DNA from 2 places in the Pseudomonas sp. NPDC089396 genome. Region 1 is predicted to be linked to the other one. Evidence: riboswitches for the same ligand, from Rfam matches in the RefSeq annotation. Region 1 holds a riboswitch; the other holds the start of a gene.

Evidence for each region. Region 1 has a riboswitch for cobalamin ahead of ACIPZB_RS26110 (FecCD family ABC transporter permease). Riboswitches for the same ligand answer to the same signal wherever they lie in the genome.
Region 2: another riboswitch for cobalamin. It lies ahead of ACIPZB_RS10055 (CbtB-domain containing protein); the one in region 1 lies ahead of ACIPZB_RS26110 (FecCD family ABC transporter permease).

The regions. Positions count from the first base shown of each region.
Region 1 covers NZ_JBIVIC010000021.1:17,515-25,382, reverse strand. Annotated here, with positions in the region: gene ACIPZB_RS26120 (TonB-dependent receptor) at 1-571, shown strand, start outside; gene ACIPZB_RS26115 (DUF1624 domain-containing protein) at 777-1,943, shown strand; cobalamin riboswitch at 1,972-2,172, shown strand; gene ACIPZB_RS26110 (FecCD family ABC transporter permease) at 2,283-3,305, shown strand; gene ACIPZB_RS26105 (ABC transporter ATP-binding protein) at 3,302-4,090, shown strand; gene ACIPZB_RS26100 (OprD family porin) at 4,107-5,444, shown strand; gene adhP (alcohol dehydrogenase AdhP) at 5,552-6,562, opposite strand; gene ACIPZB_RS26090 (helix-turn-helix transcriptional regulator) at 6,659-7,537, opposite strand.
Region 2 covers NZ_JBIVIC010000004.1:406,070-413,937, reverse strand. Annotated here, with positions in the region: gene ACIPZB_RS10070 (ATP-binding protein) at 1-897, opposite strand, end outside; gene cobN (cobaltochelatase subunit CobN) at 899-4,660, opposite strand; gene cobW (cobalamin biosynthesis protein CobW) at 4,664-5,731, opposite strand; cobalamin riboswitch at 5,831-6,043, opposite strand; cobalamin riboswitch at 6,293-6,517, shown strand; gene ACIPZB_RS10055 (CbtB-domain containing protein) at 6,613-6,798, shown strand; gene ACIPZB_RS10050 (CbtA family protein) at 6,809-7,501, shown strand; gene ACIPZB_RS10045 (cobalamin biosynthesis protein) at 7,519-7,868, shown strand, end outside.

The sequences.
Region 1 (7,868 bases):
CCTCAAGCAGCGGTTCTGGGAAGGTCGGGGCGAATGGACGCTGGCGGCCTACCACATCGTCAAGAAGAAGCTGCTGGTGGATGACCCGTTCACCCATGAACCGCAACAAGCTGGGCAACAGACGTCCGATGGCCTGGAGGCGACGCTGGAGCTGAGTTTGCCGCAGCAGTGGCAGGTTTCGGCAAATGCCGCGGTGGTGCGCGCCAAGTATGACGAATTCGACGAGATGGTCGGCGGCGTGCCCCAGGACCGTGCTGGCAATCGCCCGACCAACGTGCCGCGGCGTAGTGCCAACCTGTGGCTGAGCAAGGGATTCGGCCAGCAAATGGAAGTGGGTATGGGCGCGCGCTATGTGGACGAGCGTTATGCCGACACTGCCAACACCCAGCGTGCGCCAGGGTACACCGTGGTCGATGCCAATATCGGCTGGCAGGTGCTGCCGGATGTGAGGTTGGGGTTGCAGGTGAACAACCTGTTCGACCGGGAGTATGTGGCTTCGGCGTTCAGCGGCACGCAGTGGGTGATGGGGGCGCCGCGGTCGTATTTTGCGACGGTGGATTACAGCTTCTGATTTGAGGTGACTGCACCGGCCCTATCGCCGGCAAGCCGGCTCCCACAGGGACACCACCGTTCTTAAAGCCGGTGGTGTCCCTGTGGGAGCCGGCTTGCCGGCGATAAGGCCCGCATGAACACCACAAAAACAACTTCCCTGCTTACCCCAAAAAGTTATAAGATAACATTTCATTTGACATTCATTCCTGCCTGCGACCCCTTCCATGACCAGTGCCGCCGCCACTCCCACCCAGCTCACCCAGCGCCTGCAGAGCATCGACGCCCTGCGCGGCCTGGTGATCCTGTTCATGCTCCTCGACCATGTGCGCGAAACCTTCTTCCTGCACCGCCAGGTCAGCGACCCGATGGCCATCGACGCCACCGACCCGTCGCTGTTCGCCAGCCGCACCCTGGCCCACCTGTGCGCGCCGGTGTTCGTCCTGCTCACGGGCCTGTCGGCCTGGCTGTACGGCGAGAAATACCAGGGCCGCAGCGATGTCTCGGCCTTCCTGTTCAAGCGCGGGCTGTTCCTGGTGGTGCTGGAGTTCACCCTGGTCAACTTCGCCTGGACGTTCCAGCTGCCGCCCAGTGTCATCTACCTGCAGGTGATCTGGGCCATCGGCATCAGCATGCTCGCCCTGTCGCTGCTGGTGTGGCTGCCGCGCCCCGCGCTGCTGGCCGTGGGGGCCGTGATCGTGGCCGGGCACAACCTGCTCGATGGCCTGCACTTCGGCGTCGAGTCCGCCCTGCACGTGCCCTGGGCGATCCTGCATGACCGTGGCTGGCTGGAGCTCTCCGAAAACCTGCGCCTGCGCACTTCCTACCCAGTGCTGCCATGGATCGGCGTGATCGCCCTGGGCTATGGCCTCGGTCCCTGGTTCGCCCGGGGTAGCGATGCGCAACAACGCCAGTATCACCTGCTGCTGGCCGGGGTCATCGCCCTGCTCGGCTTCATGGTGCTGCGCATCCAGAACGGCTATGGCGAAGCCCCCTGGAGCGGCTTCCCGACCGTGACCCAAACCCTGATGAGTTTCTTCAACATCACCAAGTATCCACCGTCGCTGCTGTTCCTGGCCCTGACCCTGGGCTGCGGCCTGCTATTGCTGCGTACCTTCGAGCGCGCCGGGCAGGCCCGCTGGATCAGCGCCCTGGCAGTGTTCGGCGCGGCGCCGATGTTCTTCTACCTGCTGCACCTGTACGTGCTGAAGCTGCTGTACCTGGCCAGCGTCGCCCTGTTCGGGCGCAACCACGGCGACTACTTCGGCTTCGACGGCATTGCCGCGGTGTGGCTCACCGCCGCGCTGCTGGCCGTGGCGCTGTACCTGCCGGTGCGCGGATTTGCCCGGCTCAAGGCACGCCGGCGCGATATCACCTGGCTCAAGTACCTGTGATTTAGCGTTTCACCCGGCGGCCTGATGGTCTACCATGCCGCCCGCCGGTTTCCACCATGGAACTAACAGGGAATCCCTGGCCCGCCCAAGGCGTGCCAAACGGAACTGCCCCCGCAACTGTAGGTGCCGAGCCCGCTCCATCGATGCCACTGGGTCAACCGACCCGGGAAGGCCGGAGCCGGGCGACGACGCACCAGTCAGGAGACCTGCCGGCCTACATTCACCAACCGGCGGGGTGTCCGGGATTGGCCATTGGTGCTGCCCCCGCTGCGTGCGGGGGCTCGGCGATGCCTGTCCGTGGGTTCCTTCCGTGAACTGTCCGATAGGAGATCGCCCAGCATGCAGCCCCGTTTCGCCATCCTGCTCGCAGGCCTCGCCCTGCTGACCCTGCTGGCGGCCGTGCTGGCCGGCACGGCCATTGGCGAAACCCAGTTGTCGCTGCGGCTGGTCTGCCAGGTGCTGGCCAACCACCTGTGGCAAGCCGATTACCCGGTCGACCCGATCGACGCCGGCATCGTCTGGAACTACCGCTTGACCCGCACCCTGGTCGCCGCCGCCTGCGGCGCCGGGCTGGCGACCTGCGGGGTGATCCTCCAGGCGCTGCTGCGCAATCCACTGGCCGAGCCGTACCTGCTGGGCTTGTCGGCAGGCGCCTCGACCGGTGCGGTACTGGTCGGCCTGCTGGGCCTGGGCAGTGCGGCCCTGAGCCTGTCCGCCGGTGCATTCATCGGCGCACTGACGGCCTTCGCCCTGGTGCTGGTGCTGGCCCGTGCGGCCGGCCCGAGCAGCCATAACGCCCAGGTGATCCTGGCGGGCATCGCCGGCTCGCAGCTGTTCAACGCCCTCACCGCGTTCCTCATCACCAAGTCGGCCACCGCCGAACAGGCGCGCGGCATTCTGTTCTGGCTGCTGGGTAACTTGAGCGGCGTGCGTTGGCCGTCGGTGTGGCTAGCGCTGCCCGCAGCGCTAGTCGGCTTGCTGGTGTGCCTGTGGCAGCGCCGCGCCCTGGACGCCTTCACCTTCGGCGCCGATTCGGCGGCCTCGCTGGGTGTTGCCGTGCGCCGCACGCAGTGGCTGTTGATCTGCTGCGCGGCGTTGGTGACGGCGGTGATGGTGTCCATTGTCGGCGCCATCGGTTTCGTCGGGCTGGTCATTCCGCACGCCCTGCGCCTGTTGCTCGGCCCCGGCCACAACCGCCTGTTGCCGGCCAGTGCACTGGGCGGCGCGCTGTTTCTGATTGCCGCTGACGTGCTGTCACGCACGCTGATTCCTGGTCAGGTGATTCCGGTGGGTGTGGTCACCGCACTGATCGGCGCACCGGTGTTCGCGCTGATCCTGGTCAGCCGCCGGGGACGCCCATGACGGCCATGACAGCGCTGCAACTCGCCCCTCTCGCCTGTCAGGGCTTGAGCTTTCAGTTGGCCGGTAACCTTGTACTGCGTGACATCGACCTGAGCGTGGTGGCAGGCGAAACCCTCGGCATCGTCGGCCCCAACGGCTCCGGCAAGTCGTCGTTACTCAAGCTTCTGGCCGGGCTGCGCACCCCGCAAAGCGGTAGCGTCCACTTGCTCGGCGAGCCTATCGCGCGCCTGCCTCGACGGCGTATCGCCCAGGTCCTGGCGCTGGTCGAGCAGCAAGCCGACACCCTCGATGCCATTCGCGTATTCGACGCCGTGACCCTGGGGCGCACGCCGTGGTTGTCGGCGTTGGCACCGTTTTCCCGCGAGGACCGCGCCATCGTCGAGCAGGCGCTGGCCGACCTCGATGCCACGCACCTGCGCACACGTCTCTGGGGCTCGCTGTCCGGTGGCGAACGCCAACGCGTGCACATCGCCCGTGCCCTGGCCCAGCAGCCCCAGGTGTTGCTGCTCGATGAGCCGACCAACCACCTGGATATCCAGCATCAGCTGAGCCTGCTGCACCGCGTCCAGGCGTTGCCGGTCACCACCCTGGTGGCCCTGCACGACCTCAACCAGGCGCTGACCTGCGACCGCGTGGCAGTGCTCGACCAGGGCCGCCTGGTTGCCCTGGGCAAGCCGTTGGATGTGCTCACCCCCGAACGCCTGCTGAGCACCTTTGGGGTGCACGGCCACTACCTCACCGATCCCTTCGACGGCGCGCGCTTCCTGCGTTTTCGCGTCCCCTGAACCAGGAAGCTGCCCCATGCGCTCCACAGCCCTGCTGCTCGCCAGCGCTTTACTGCCCGTTGCCGCGCTTGCCGAATCGGTGCAATCGCAAAGCCGTGGGCTGGTCGAAGACAGTAACTGGAGCTTGCTCAACCGCACCGTGTACGACCAGCGTGACTACAAGCATGGCGGGCGCAACAGTGCCGCCCGCAATGCCTACAAGCCGCGTAGCGAACGCAATGGCCTGGCTGAAGAATGGGCCTACGGTTTGATGGGGACGCTGCAGTCCGGTTTTACCCAAGGCTTGATAGGCGTGGGAATCGATGCCCATGCCTACCTGGGCGTACAGCTCGACAGCGGTGGTGGCCGGGCGGGCAAGGCGCGCCTGCTCGGTGTGGACAATGACGGCCACCCGAAGAATGAGTACAGCCGGGGCGGCGCGGCGGCAAAGTTGCGCCTGTCCAACACTGTGCTGTCCTATGGCGAGCAGCGGGTGAAGACGCCGGTGTTCAGCTCATCCGACAGCCGCCTGCTGCCGGAAACGGCAACCGGGTTCTTCTTCTCCAGCAACGAAATCGACACGCTGAAACTGGTCGCGGGGCACTTCAACGAAAGCACCGACCGTAACGCCTCAAGCCATGATCAGGGCTTCGTGGTGAACTACTCCAACGGCCGCCAGGGCAATACCTTCGACCTCGCCGGCCTGGTGTGGAACCCCGGCGCCGCGTTCACCGGCAGTCTGTATACCTCCCGCTATGAAGACACCTGGAACCAGCACTACCTCGGCAGCACGCTGACCCACGCACTGGACGACCGCCGCAGCCTGAGCCTGGACCTGAACCTGTACCGTACCACCGACACTGGCAAGGCCCTGTCCGGACGCATCGACAACACCACCTGGAGCCTGGTCTCGCGCTACAGCCAGGGGCCGCACAGCGTCAGTCTCGGTTGGCAGCAGGTGCACGGCGATACCCCGTTCGACTACGTGACCCGTGGGGCGATCTACCTTGCCAACGCGGTGCAGATGTCCGACTTCAACGCACCGCACGAGAAGTCATGGCAGGCGCGCTATGACCTGAACATGGGGGGGTACGGGGTGCCAGGCTTGAACCTGACGGCACTGTATGTGCGCGGGTTCGATATCGATGGCAGCCATGTCGACCCCAGTGGTGGCTATGCCTACCTGGGTTATGGCCAGGGCGGCAAGCACTGGGAGCGAGACCTGGAGGCACGCTATGTGGTGCAGAGCGGCAAGGCCAAAGGCACGGCTTTCTCGCTGCGGCATAACCTGCATCGGGGGAACACGGCACAGGCGGAGCTGGATGGCGACCAGATCCGCCTGGCCGTCGAGTGGCCGTTGACGGGCGGATTGTGAAAGCACTGGTGTCCCTGTGGGAGCCGGCTTGCCGGCGATGAGGCCAGGGAAGGCTGGCGCCGGCTCGGGCCCTATCGCCGGCAAGCCGGCTCCCACAGGGGATCGCGTCAGCCTTCGAAGTTGATGACCATGCGGCCCTTGATCTTCCCTTCGAGCATCTCTTCGAAAATATCGTTGATGTCTTCGACCGGACGCAACGTCACCTTCGGCACCACCTTGCCTTGCGCGGCGAACTCGAAGGCCTCGATCAAGTCCTGCCGAGTACCGACCAATGACCCGACCACTTCGATGCCATCGAGCACCAGGCGCGGGATGTCCAGGCTCATGGCTTCAGACGGCAAGCCTACGGCAACCAGCCGTCCACCTGCTCGCAGCGCATCGACCGCCGAGTTGAAGGCGCTTTTCGATACTGCCGTCACCACGGCCGCATGCGCGCCGCCGGTCTTTTCCTGAACGACCTTCGCCACATCCTCGCTGCGAGGATTGAGCACCAGGTCGGCGCCCATCTCACGGGCAAACGCCAGCTGCTCATCATTGACATCAATCGCAATGACCCGGGCATTGAAGACGTTTTTCGCGTATTGCAGGGCGAGGTTGCCCAGGCCGCCAAGGCCATAGATGGCAATCCACTGCCCCGGGCGGATATTGGACGATTTCACGGCCTTGTAAGTGGTCACCCCGGCGCAGGTGATGCTGCTGGCCGCTGCCGAATCGAGGCCGTCCGGCACTTTTACCGCATAGTCCGCCACCACGATGCAGGCCTCGGCCATGCCGCCGTCCACGGTATAACCAGAGTTCTTCACTTCCCGGCACAGCGTCTCATTGCCGCTGTTGCAGTATTCGCAGTGCCCGCAGCCCTGGTAGAACCAGGCCACGCTGGCCCGGTCGCCCGGCTTGAGCGAAGTCACACCTGGCCCGACCTCGACCACCACGCCAATGCCTTCATGGCCCAGGACCACGCCGGTCTTGTCGCCGAAATCGCCGTTTTTCACATGCAAGTCCGTGTGGCATACGCCGCAGCACTGCATTTTCAGTAACGCTTCACCGTGCGCCAGCGGCCGCAGTGTCTTTTCCACCACCTCGACGCGACGCCCTTTGGCAACAACTGCAGCTTTCATGAATGCCTCCTTGTTTACCTGAGTGAGCTTGAGTTGAAGGGTTCAGCATAGAGGCGATCTGGACGAAGGGATTGCTTCAGGTCAAAAAGCGGCCGCTCAGTCCAGGCTCAACCACGGCTTGAGCTCTGCCCGATTGGCCAGCACCAGTTGCTGGGCCTCGGGCCTGGCGTCATGAACACTGGGGTTTACGTGGAAGCGGCGGACGACATACTTGGCCAACGCCAATGAGCTAGGCACCACGAGACGCCCCTCGAGCATGCCGTAGTCAACTTCGATAATGGCCCGTTGCGCGGGCGTCAGGCGCTCGTCCGGTTTGAAGATCACATCGATCTGCGAATTCCATTCCGTATCGTGTTCCATGCCGTTCTCGGTGACTTCATCGCGCAGCAGCGGTACACCGCGGAAACGGCTGAGTACGAAATCGCGGTACTTGCGGTTTTTCTCGCAGTACGCCCGCACATGCCAACGCATCCCGGTATAGACCAGGGTGTGCGGTGCGATGGTACGCCCCTCCAGCTCCGGGCTATTGAAGGACACATAGTCGATATCCAGCCGCCGTTTCTCCCGGCAGGCCTTGAGCAACGGTCGCAGCACTTCGGGCTGCACTGACCGGTCAGGGACCTTGAGCACTTCAGTGTGCCCATAGGCCAAGGCCAAGCCTTCGATATGCGGCGCACGCGCGTTGTTCTGGTTGAGCAGATCCAGGTAGGCACTGGCGCTGTCATCGATGAACAGCGGCTTGAACGCTTCGGTAGGCACGTAGCCTTTTATCTGCTTGTCGTAGACCAGGTTCTCCGACGCGTAGTCGGTGATGTAGGTGTTGATGTCCTTGGAAGCCTGCTGCCGGCTGATACCGAAGCTCTGCATCAAGTGGTTGGTCGTCAGCCGCCCCTCCCACCAGACCACCGTTTCGATCAGCTGGTAGCGCAAGGCCAGGTCCCAGCGGGTTTGCTGCATGTGTTGGGCGCGTTTCATCCAGGATCCTGTAAGGAGCAGCCATATCTGCTCAGTCAAATGACGTGTCGTCAAATCCTACGTGTCTGGCAAGGCGCAAAGCAAATTGCAGTTCACCTGTAAAGTAAATCGACACATCCATGCGCCGCGCGCCAGGCAGAGGGGCAAGGGCCCTCGAGCATGCCCAAGCCACGGTATTCGGCGACTGCGCCACACCCTGCGATATCAAAACGCTTTCTCCTTCTGGCAAACGGCTCGCCACGAACCCTGCTCAACCTGTACCAATCATTTACCTGTACAAGTCACCACTATAGACATGTCGCTTTACTAGACATATCTTTCTGGCTACCGG
Region 2 (7,868 bases), on a different contig from region 1:
GCGGCCGGCAGACGCAGGCGGCGTGGAATCGGCGGCAGGCTCGGGCAACTGGCGGCGCCGGTGGCGCAAGGCAAACTCCGCCACCGCCTCGACGTCGACCAGCTCGATCGCCTTGCCACCGCGCCAGGCGCAATGCGCGCGGGCGGCGCGCAGCCAAACCAGGTCGGCACGCAGGCCATCGACGCCAGCGGCATAACAACGCTCGGTGATCCAGGCCAGGGCCTGATCGTCCAGGGCAATCGCTGCCAGCCCCTGGCGAGCTGCCTGGCAGCGCTCGCGCAGTAGCGCCTGGGCCGCGGCCCATTGCTCGCAGAAGGCCTGCGGGTCAGTGTCGAAGGCCAAGCGACGGCGAATGATCTGCTGCCGAGCCTCTGGGGCTGGCAACCCTTCGAGCACGACATTGAGCCCGAAGCGGTCAAGCAGCTGAGGACGCAGCTCGCCCTCTTCGGGGTTCATGGTGCCGATAAGGACGAAACGCGCACTGTGCCGGTGAGAAATACCATCGCGCTCGATACGGTTGGTACCGCTGGCGGCAACGTCGAGCAACAGGTCCACTAAGGTATCGGGCAGCAGGTTGACTTCATCGACATACAGCACCCCGCCATCGGCATGCGCCAGTACACCGGGGGAAAACTGCGCCTTGCCCTGCCCCAGCGCGGCATCCAGGTCGAGCGTGCCGACCAGGCGTTCTTCGCTGGCACCCAGCGGCAAGGTGACGAAAGGCCCCTCGCCGAGCAGGTCCGCCAAGCCACGCGCCAGGGTGCTCTTGGCCATGCCGCGCGGCCCCTCGATCAGCACGCCGCCGATCCTGGGGTCGATGGCGGTCAGGCACAACGCAAGCTTCAGGTCGTCGGCGCCGACCACGGCCGCCAGGGGAAATTGCACGGATTCACTCATTTCAAGCCTGTTCCTCGCCATCGAGCAATTGCTCCTCGAGTGCTTCGCGGTAGTCGCCAGGCTGCTCCCAGAGACCACGCTGCTGGGCCTCCAGCAAGCGCTCGGTGAGGTCGCGCAGCGCCTCGGGATTGTGCTCGCGCATGAAGTCGCGGGTCGCCGGGTCGAGCACATAGGCATCGGCCAGCGACTGGTAATGATGATCGTCGATCAAGTGCGTGGTCGCGTCGAAGGCGAACAGGTTGTCGACCGTCGCCGCCAGCTCGAAAGCGCCCTTGTACCCATGGCGCTTGGCGCCGTCGATCCACTTGGGGTTGAGGGCGCGGGCTCGAATCACCCGATTCAGCTCTTCCTTGAGGGTGCGGATACGCGGCCGGTCAACTTGACTGTGATCGCCGTGATAACTCGCTACCGTCGCCCCGGACAAGGTCTCGGACGCTGCCAGCATGCCGCCTTGGAATTGGTAGTAATCGTTGGAATCGAGCACGTCGTGCTCGTGGTTGTCCTGGTTCTGCAGGACGGCCTGAACCTGGCCCAGGCGCCGGGCAAACTGCGCGCGAGCCGGGGTGCCTTCGTCACCTGCTCCATAGGCGTAGCCACCGTGGTTGAGGTACACCTGGGCCAGGTCATCGCGGTTGTGCCACAGCCGGCCATCGATGGCATTTTGCACGCCGGCACCGTAGGCACCAGGCTTGGCGCCGAACACCCGCCAACCGGCCTCGCGCGCAGCCTGCTCAGGCGCGACGCCCTGCGCCTGCAGAGCGTCGCGCTCGTGACGCACGCGGGCGGCCAAGGGGTTGAGATCGGCAGGCTCGTCCAGTGCCGCCACCGCTTGCACTGCCGCATCGAACAGGCGGATCAGGTTGCCGAAGGCATCGCGGAAAAAGCCCGAAACCCGCAAGGTCACGTCTACCCGCGGACGGTCGAGCAGGCTTAATGGCAAAATCTCGAAATCGTCGACGCGTTGGCTGCCCGTGGCCCACACCGGCCGCACGCCCATCAATGCCATGGCCTGGGCGATGTCGTCGCCACCGGTGCGCATGGTCGCCGTGCCCCACACCGACAGGCCGAGCTGACGCAGATGGTCGCCATGGTCCTGCAAGTGCCGTTCGAGGATCAGGTTCGCCGACGCGAAACCCAGACGCCAGGCTGTGGTGGTGGGCAGGTTGCGCACATCCACGGTGTAGAAGTTGCGGCCCGTGGGCAGCACATCCAGCCGGCCACGGCTGGGTGCACCGCTAGGGCCGGCTGGCACGAAGCGCCCCGCCAAGGCGGCGAGCAAGCCGTTCATCTCTGCGAGCCCGCACGCGTCGAGGTTCGGCGCAACCTGTTCGCACAACGCGCCGAGCACCGCCTGCACGGGTTGCCATTGCGGGTCGTCGGGCAGTTGCAGGGCCATTTCCAGTGCTTGCTCGATGTACTGCAGCGCCAACAGTTCGAGGCGCTCACGGGTATCGCCGCAGGTGCGCCACGCCTCTTCGCTCAACGCCTGCAGCGGTGCCGGCCGAGGACCTGCCCAGGGCTGGCCGAGGTCGCAGTCGAGAGGATCGAAGTCCAGCGCCAAAGCCTTGGCCAATGTGCGCAGCAGGCTGGCATTACCGCCGCGCCCGTCACCGCGTTCCACCCGCAGCAGGGCCAGCAGGGTATCGACCCGCAGCCGAGCCTGGGGCGATTGGCCGAACACATGCAGGCCATCACGGATCTGCGATTCCTTGAGGTCACACAGGTAGGTGTCCAGCCGCGGCAGCCACACCGCGGCATCCTCCAGTTGACCTTCCAGTTGCAACTCACGGTCGATGTGGTTGGCCTTGACCAGTTCGAGGATATCGCGTTGCAACTCGCGGGCCCGCCGTGGGTCGAGCAACTGCGCTTCATAGAATTCGTCGGCCAACTGCTCCAGGTGGCGCAAGGGGCCATAGGTTTCGGCGCGGGTCAAAGGGGGCATCAGGTGGTCGATGATCACCGCCTGGGTGCGGCGCTTGGCCTGTGCGCCCTCACCTGGGTCGTTGACGATGAACGGATAGATGTTTGGCAGCGGGCCAAGCAAGGCGTCCGGCCAACACTCGGCGGACAGGCCCACGCCTTTGCCGGGCAACCACTCCAGATTGCCGTGCTTGCCAACATGGATCACCGCATCGGCGGCAAAGGCATGGCGCAGCCAGAAGTGAAACGCCAGGTAGCCATGCGGCGGTACCAGGTCCGGGTCGTGGTACACGGCGCTGGGGTCGACTTGGTAGCCGCGCGCCGGCTGGATGCCGACGAAGGTCAAGCCGAAACGAAGGCCGGCCACCATTAGCCGGCCGCTGCGGTACATCGGGTCCTGCTCGGGCGGGCCCCAGCGTTCGAGCACGGCCTGACGGTTGGCGGCGGGCAGGCGCTCGAACGCTGCCTGGTAGTCCGCCAGGTTCAGGCTCTGCGCGCATGGGCGCTGGTCGAGGTGTTCGAGGTCATTGGTCACGCCACCGAGCAACTGCTGAATCAACTGCGTGCCGCTGTGCGGCAGCTCACCCAGCGGGTAACCCTCGGCTTTGAGGGCCTGGAGTATGTTCAGGGCAGCGGCTGGCGTGTCGAGCCCAACGCCATTGCCGATGCGCCCATCGCGGGTCGGGTAGTTGGCCAGGACCAAGGCCACGCGCTTTTGCCCATTGGGCAGGCGTGCCAGCTCGACCCAGCGCCGCGCCAGTTCGGCGACGAAGTCCATGCGCTCGGGGTGGGCCCGGTAGCAGACCACGTCGGACTGGCTGCGCTCGCTGCGCCAGGCCATGTCCTTGAAGCTGACCGGCCGGGTAATGATGCGCCCGTCCAATTCCGGCAAGGCAATGTGCATGGCCAGGTCGCGGGCGCCCAGTCCCTGCTCGCTGGCTTCCCATCCCGGCTGATTGTCCTGCGCGCAGATGGCCTGCAGCACGGGAATATCGCGACGCAGCGGGCGCAGGTTGGGGCGCTCCGGGCTGGACAAGGCAAAGCCGGTGGTATTGACCAGCACCTCGGCGCCGACCTCGTCCAACCACTGTTCGACCTGATCCAGGCAGGCGCTTTCCTTGAGGCTGGCGACGGCGATAGGCAGCGGGTTGAGCCCGGCTGCCTGCAGGCGTTGGCAAAATACATCGATGAAGGCGGTGTTGGCCGCCTGCAAATGCGAACGGTAGAACAGCAGCGGTGCCACCGGATGCTCGGGGTGCCACTCGCCGTACCAGTCCTCGAGCGTAGCGCTGGCCTTGGTGGGGTGATACACCGAGGTACGTGGCAAGGGTTGCGGTTCGTCCCAAGTGTAATCGCGCCCCAGCCATTGGTTGGCCAAGCAGTTGAACAGGTTGACGGCATTGGCTTTGCCACCTTGGCGCAGGTAGTGCCAGAGGCGCTCTGCCGCCGCACCAGTCACCGTGCCCAGATCGGTCAGTTCCGGGTCCGGGCGGTCGTCGCCCGGCACCAGGATCAACTGCACACCGCGCTCCGCCAGCGTCACCAACTGCTCGACACCGTAGCGCCAGTAGCCGACGCCACCGTGCAACGACACCAGGATGACCTTGGCGTGGCGCAGTACCTCTTCTACATACAGGTCGACCGATGCATGGTTCTGCACCTGCATCGGGTTGGCCAGACGCAGGCTGGGAAAGTCATCCGCCAGTTGCTCGGCGGTTTCGGCGAGCAACGCCAGGTGCGAATCGCCGCTGCAGAGGATCACCAGTTCGGCGGGTGTCTGGCCGAGGTCGGCAATGCTGTCGTCCGGCACGAAGCCGCCGGGCTGAGTCCGCAGCAGATGCATGGGTCAGGCGCCCAGGGCCTGGCGCAGGCGCGCTTCCAGCTGCACGGCATCGAGGTCCTGGCCGATCAGCACCAGGCGGGTGATGCGCGGCTCGTCGGCACGCCAGGCGCGGTCGAAGTGTTTGTCGAAGCGAGTACCCACGCCCTGCACCAGCAGGCGCATCGGCTTGCCGGGAACGGCGGCGAAGCCTTTGGCGCGCAGGATGCCGAACTCCACCACCAGTTGCGTCAGGGCGTCGAGCAGCAGGCTTTCGTCCGCTTCTGGCAGATCGATGGAGATGGAGTCGAACGCGTCGTGGTCATGGTCGTCATGGTCATCGCCGTCGTGGTGCGAATCGTGGTGGGTGCGGCGGCCATCGATGTGCACCTCGGATTCGGCGCCCACGCCCAGCAGCACGTCCAGTGGCAGACGGCCACTGCTGGCCTCGATGACCTTGACCGCTGGAGGCAGCTCTTCGGCCACTTCGGCACGGACCTTGGCCAGGCCTTCGGCGTCGATCAGGTCAGCCTTGTTCAGCACCACCAGGTCGGCACTGGCCAACTGGTCGGCGAACAGCTCATGCAGCGGCGATTCGTGGTCCAGGTTGGGGTCGAGCTTGCGCTGGGCGTCGACCTGGTCCGGGAAAGCGGCGAAGGTGCCGGCGGCCACGGCCGGGCTGTCGACCACAGTGATCACCGCGTCGACGGTGCAGGCCGTGCGGATTTCCGGCCACTGGAAGGCTTGTACCAACGGCTTTGGCAGCGCCAGGCCGCTGGTTTCGATGAGGATGTGGTCCAGGTCGCCGCGACGGGCAACCAGTTCGCGCATGACCGGGAAGAACTCTTCCTGCACGGTGCAGCACAGGCAGCCGTTGGCCAGCTCGTAGACGCGGCCGCTGGCCTCTTCTTCAGTGCAGCCGATGCTGCACTGCTTGAGGATTTCGCCGTCGATGCCGAGCTCGCCGAATTCATTGACGATCACCGCGATGCGGCGGCCCTGGGCGTTGTCGAGCATGTGCCGGAGCAAGGTGGTCTTGCCCGAGCCGAGAAAGCCGGTGACGATGGTGACGGGGAGCTTGGCCAGTGTTTTCATGTCGCGTTGCCCTTGGCAGGTTGGCGCGGGCACACGGGACGAAAGCCGCGGGCCAGGCCGGCCGGGCTCGTTCGCCACCGGATCACCCCGCCCGGTTGAAAGTCGAAAACGTGACGAGGCAGGTCTCCTGGCTTGCACCGTTCCGGCCCCCATCATTCAGGGGGCTGGCAGGATGACGCCTTCCCGCGCCTTTGGCGCAGTGGCTGTGTCGATCCGTTGCCGGTGCCTACAGTTGCGGGGGCAGCCGCGGCTTTTACCGCGTTCCCGTCTTAGCTTCGGCCTGGCCGAAGAACCTCGAAGCGGCAAGGCTACGCGGGGGGTGGCGGGTGGTCAACTCATGGCTTGCGTTTTGTGGTGGCGCAAAGATCGAGCGCAGCGCGAGCAAGCTCGCTGCAACTTTGTTGGGGCTGCTTTGCAGCCCATCGCCGGCAAGCCGGCTCCCACCGGTACAGCGCATTGCTCAAGGGCGACGCTGTACCTGTGGGAGCCGGCTTGCCGGCGATGGGCCGCGCTCCCAGTAATAAAGTGCAACCAATTGACGCAAACCCTGCCTCGTGCTCTCCTTACGTCTTGCGTTCAGGTGCCCCCTCGGGGGTGAAACGGGAAACCGGTGCGTCGCAGGCCCTCGAGCGGGGCCGGACCAGGCCGGTGCTGCCCCCGCAACGGTAAGCGAGCGAAGCGTCTAGACCACTGTGCCACGTCGTTCGGCATGGGAAGGTGACGCTTTCCAAGGAGCCCTGCTCCTCCTCGCAAGCCCGGAGACCGGCCTGGCGTCACATGAACACCCCGCGGTGGGCGGGCGCTGTCGCATTCCCTTGGGCGCTTCGCGTCCGGGGCTGCCGCGCTTGCCCGTTGAGCTTAAAACAACAGAGGAACGCGTCATGCCCATTTCCAGCGCCAAGCACAGCATCGCCACCCCCGTCACCCTCAGCCAGCGCGTCGTCATCGCCGTAGGTGCCAGCCTGCTGGGCCTGTGCCTGGTCTATTTCGCCGGGTTCTCGCACATCGAGGCCGTGCACAACGCCGCCCACGACACCCGCCACAGCGCCGCATTCCCCTGCCACTGAGGCCTGCCCCATGATCAAGCGCATTGCCCGCACCGCTGGGTTCAGCGGCCTGCTCGCAGCCTTGCTGCTGACCCTGTTGCAAAGCTTCTGGGTCGCCCCGTTGATTCTCCAGGCGGAAACCTACGAGTCGGCAGCCCCCGCCGCTGAACACCACAGCCATGACGGCGCGGCCGTTGCGGCCCATGAACACAGTGCAGAGGCCTGGTCGCCCGAAGATGGCTGGCAACGCATTCTCTCGACCACCGGGGGCAACCTGGTAGTGGCCGTTGGCTTCGCCCTGATCCTGGTCGCCCTGTACAGCCTGCGCGAACCCAATCGGGTCAGCACCGGTGCGCTGTGGGGCCTGGCCGGCTTCGCGGTGTTCTGCCTGGCCCCGACCTTGGGTCTGCCACCCGAGTTACCCGGTACCGCCGCCGCCGACCTCGGCCAACGCCAGAGCTGGTGGATCGGCACCGCAGCCGCTACCGCACTGGGGCTGGCACTGCTGGTGTTCTCCCGGCACTGGCTGCTCAAGGCCGTCGGCGTGGTGCTGCTGGTAGTGCCCCACGTCATCGGTGCGCCGCAGCCTGAGGTGCACCAAAGCCTGGCGCCCGACGCACTGGAAACCCAGTTCAAGATTGCCTCCTGGCTCACCAATGCCGCGTTCTGGCTGGCCTTGGGCCTGCTCAGCGCCTGGTTCTACCGTCGTGCCCAACAGGCCTGATGGACCTTGAAACGCCGCTGCCGGCGCTGTACGCCGGCTTCGGTTGCCGTCGAGGTTGCCCGGTGGACGTCCTCGATGCCCTGCTGCGCCAGAGCCTGGCTTCACAAGGCCTGGCACTTGAGGCGCTGCGTGGCATTGCCACTATCAGCCTGAAAGCCGATGAACCAGGGCTGCGCCAGTTGGCCCTGCGTCACGGCTTGATCCTGGTGATATTCGATGCCAGCGAGCTACAGGCATTCGAACCCCTCCTCAGCCATCGCTCAGCACCGGCCTATGCCCACAGCGGCTGCTGGGGCGTTGCCGAAAGCACGGCGTTGGCGCTGGCCAGCCGCGAGCTTGGCTCGGCCAGACTGCGGGTCACGCGGCA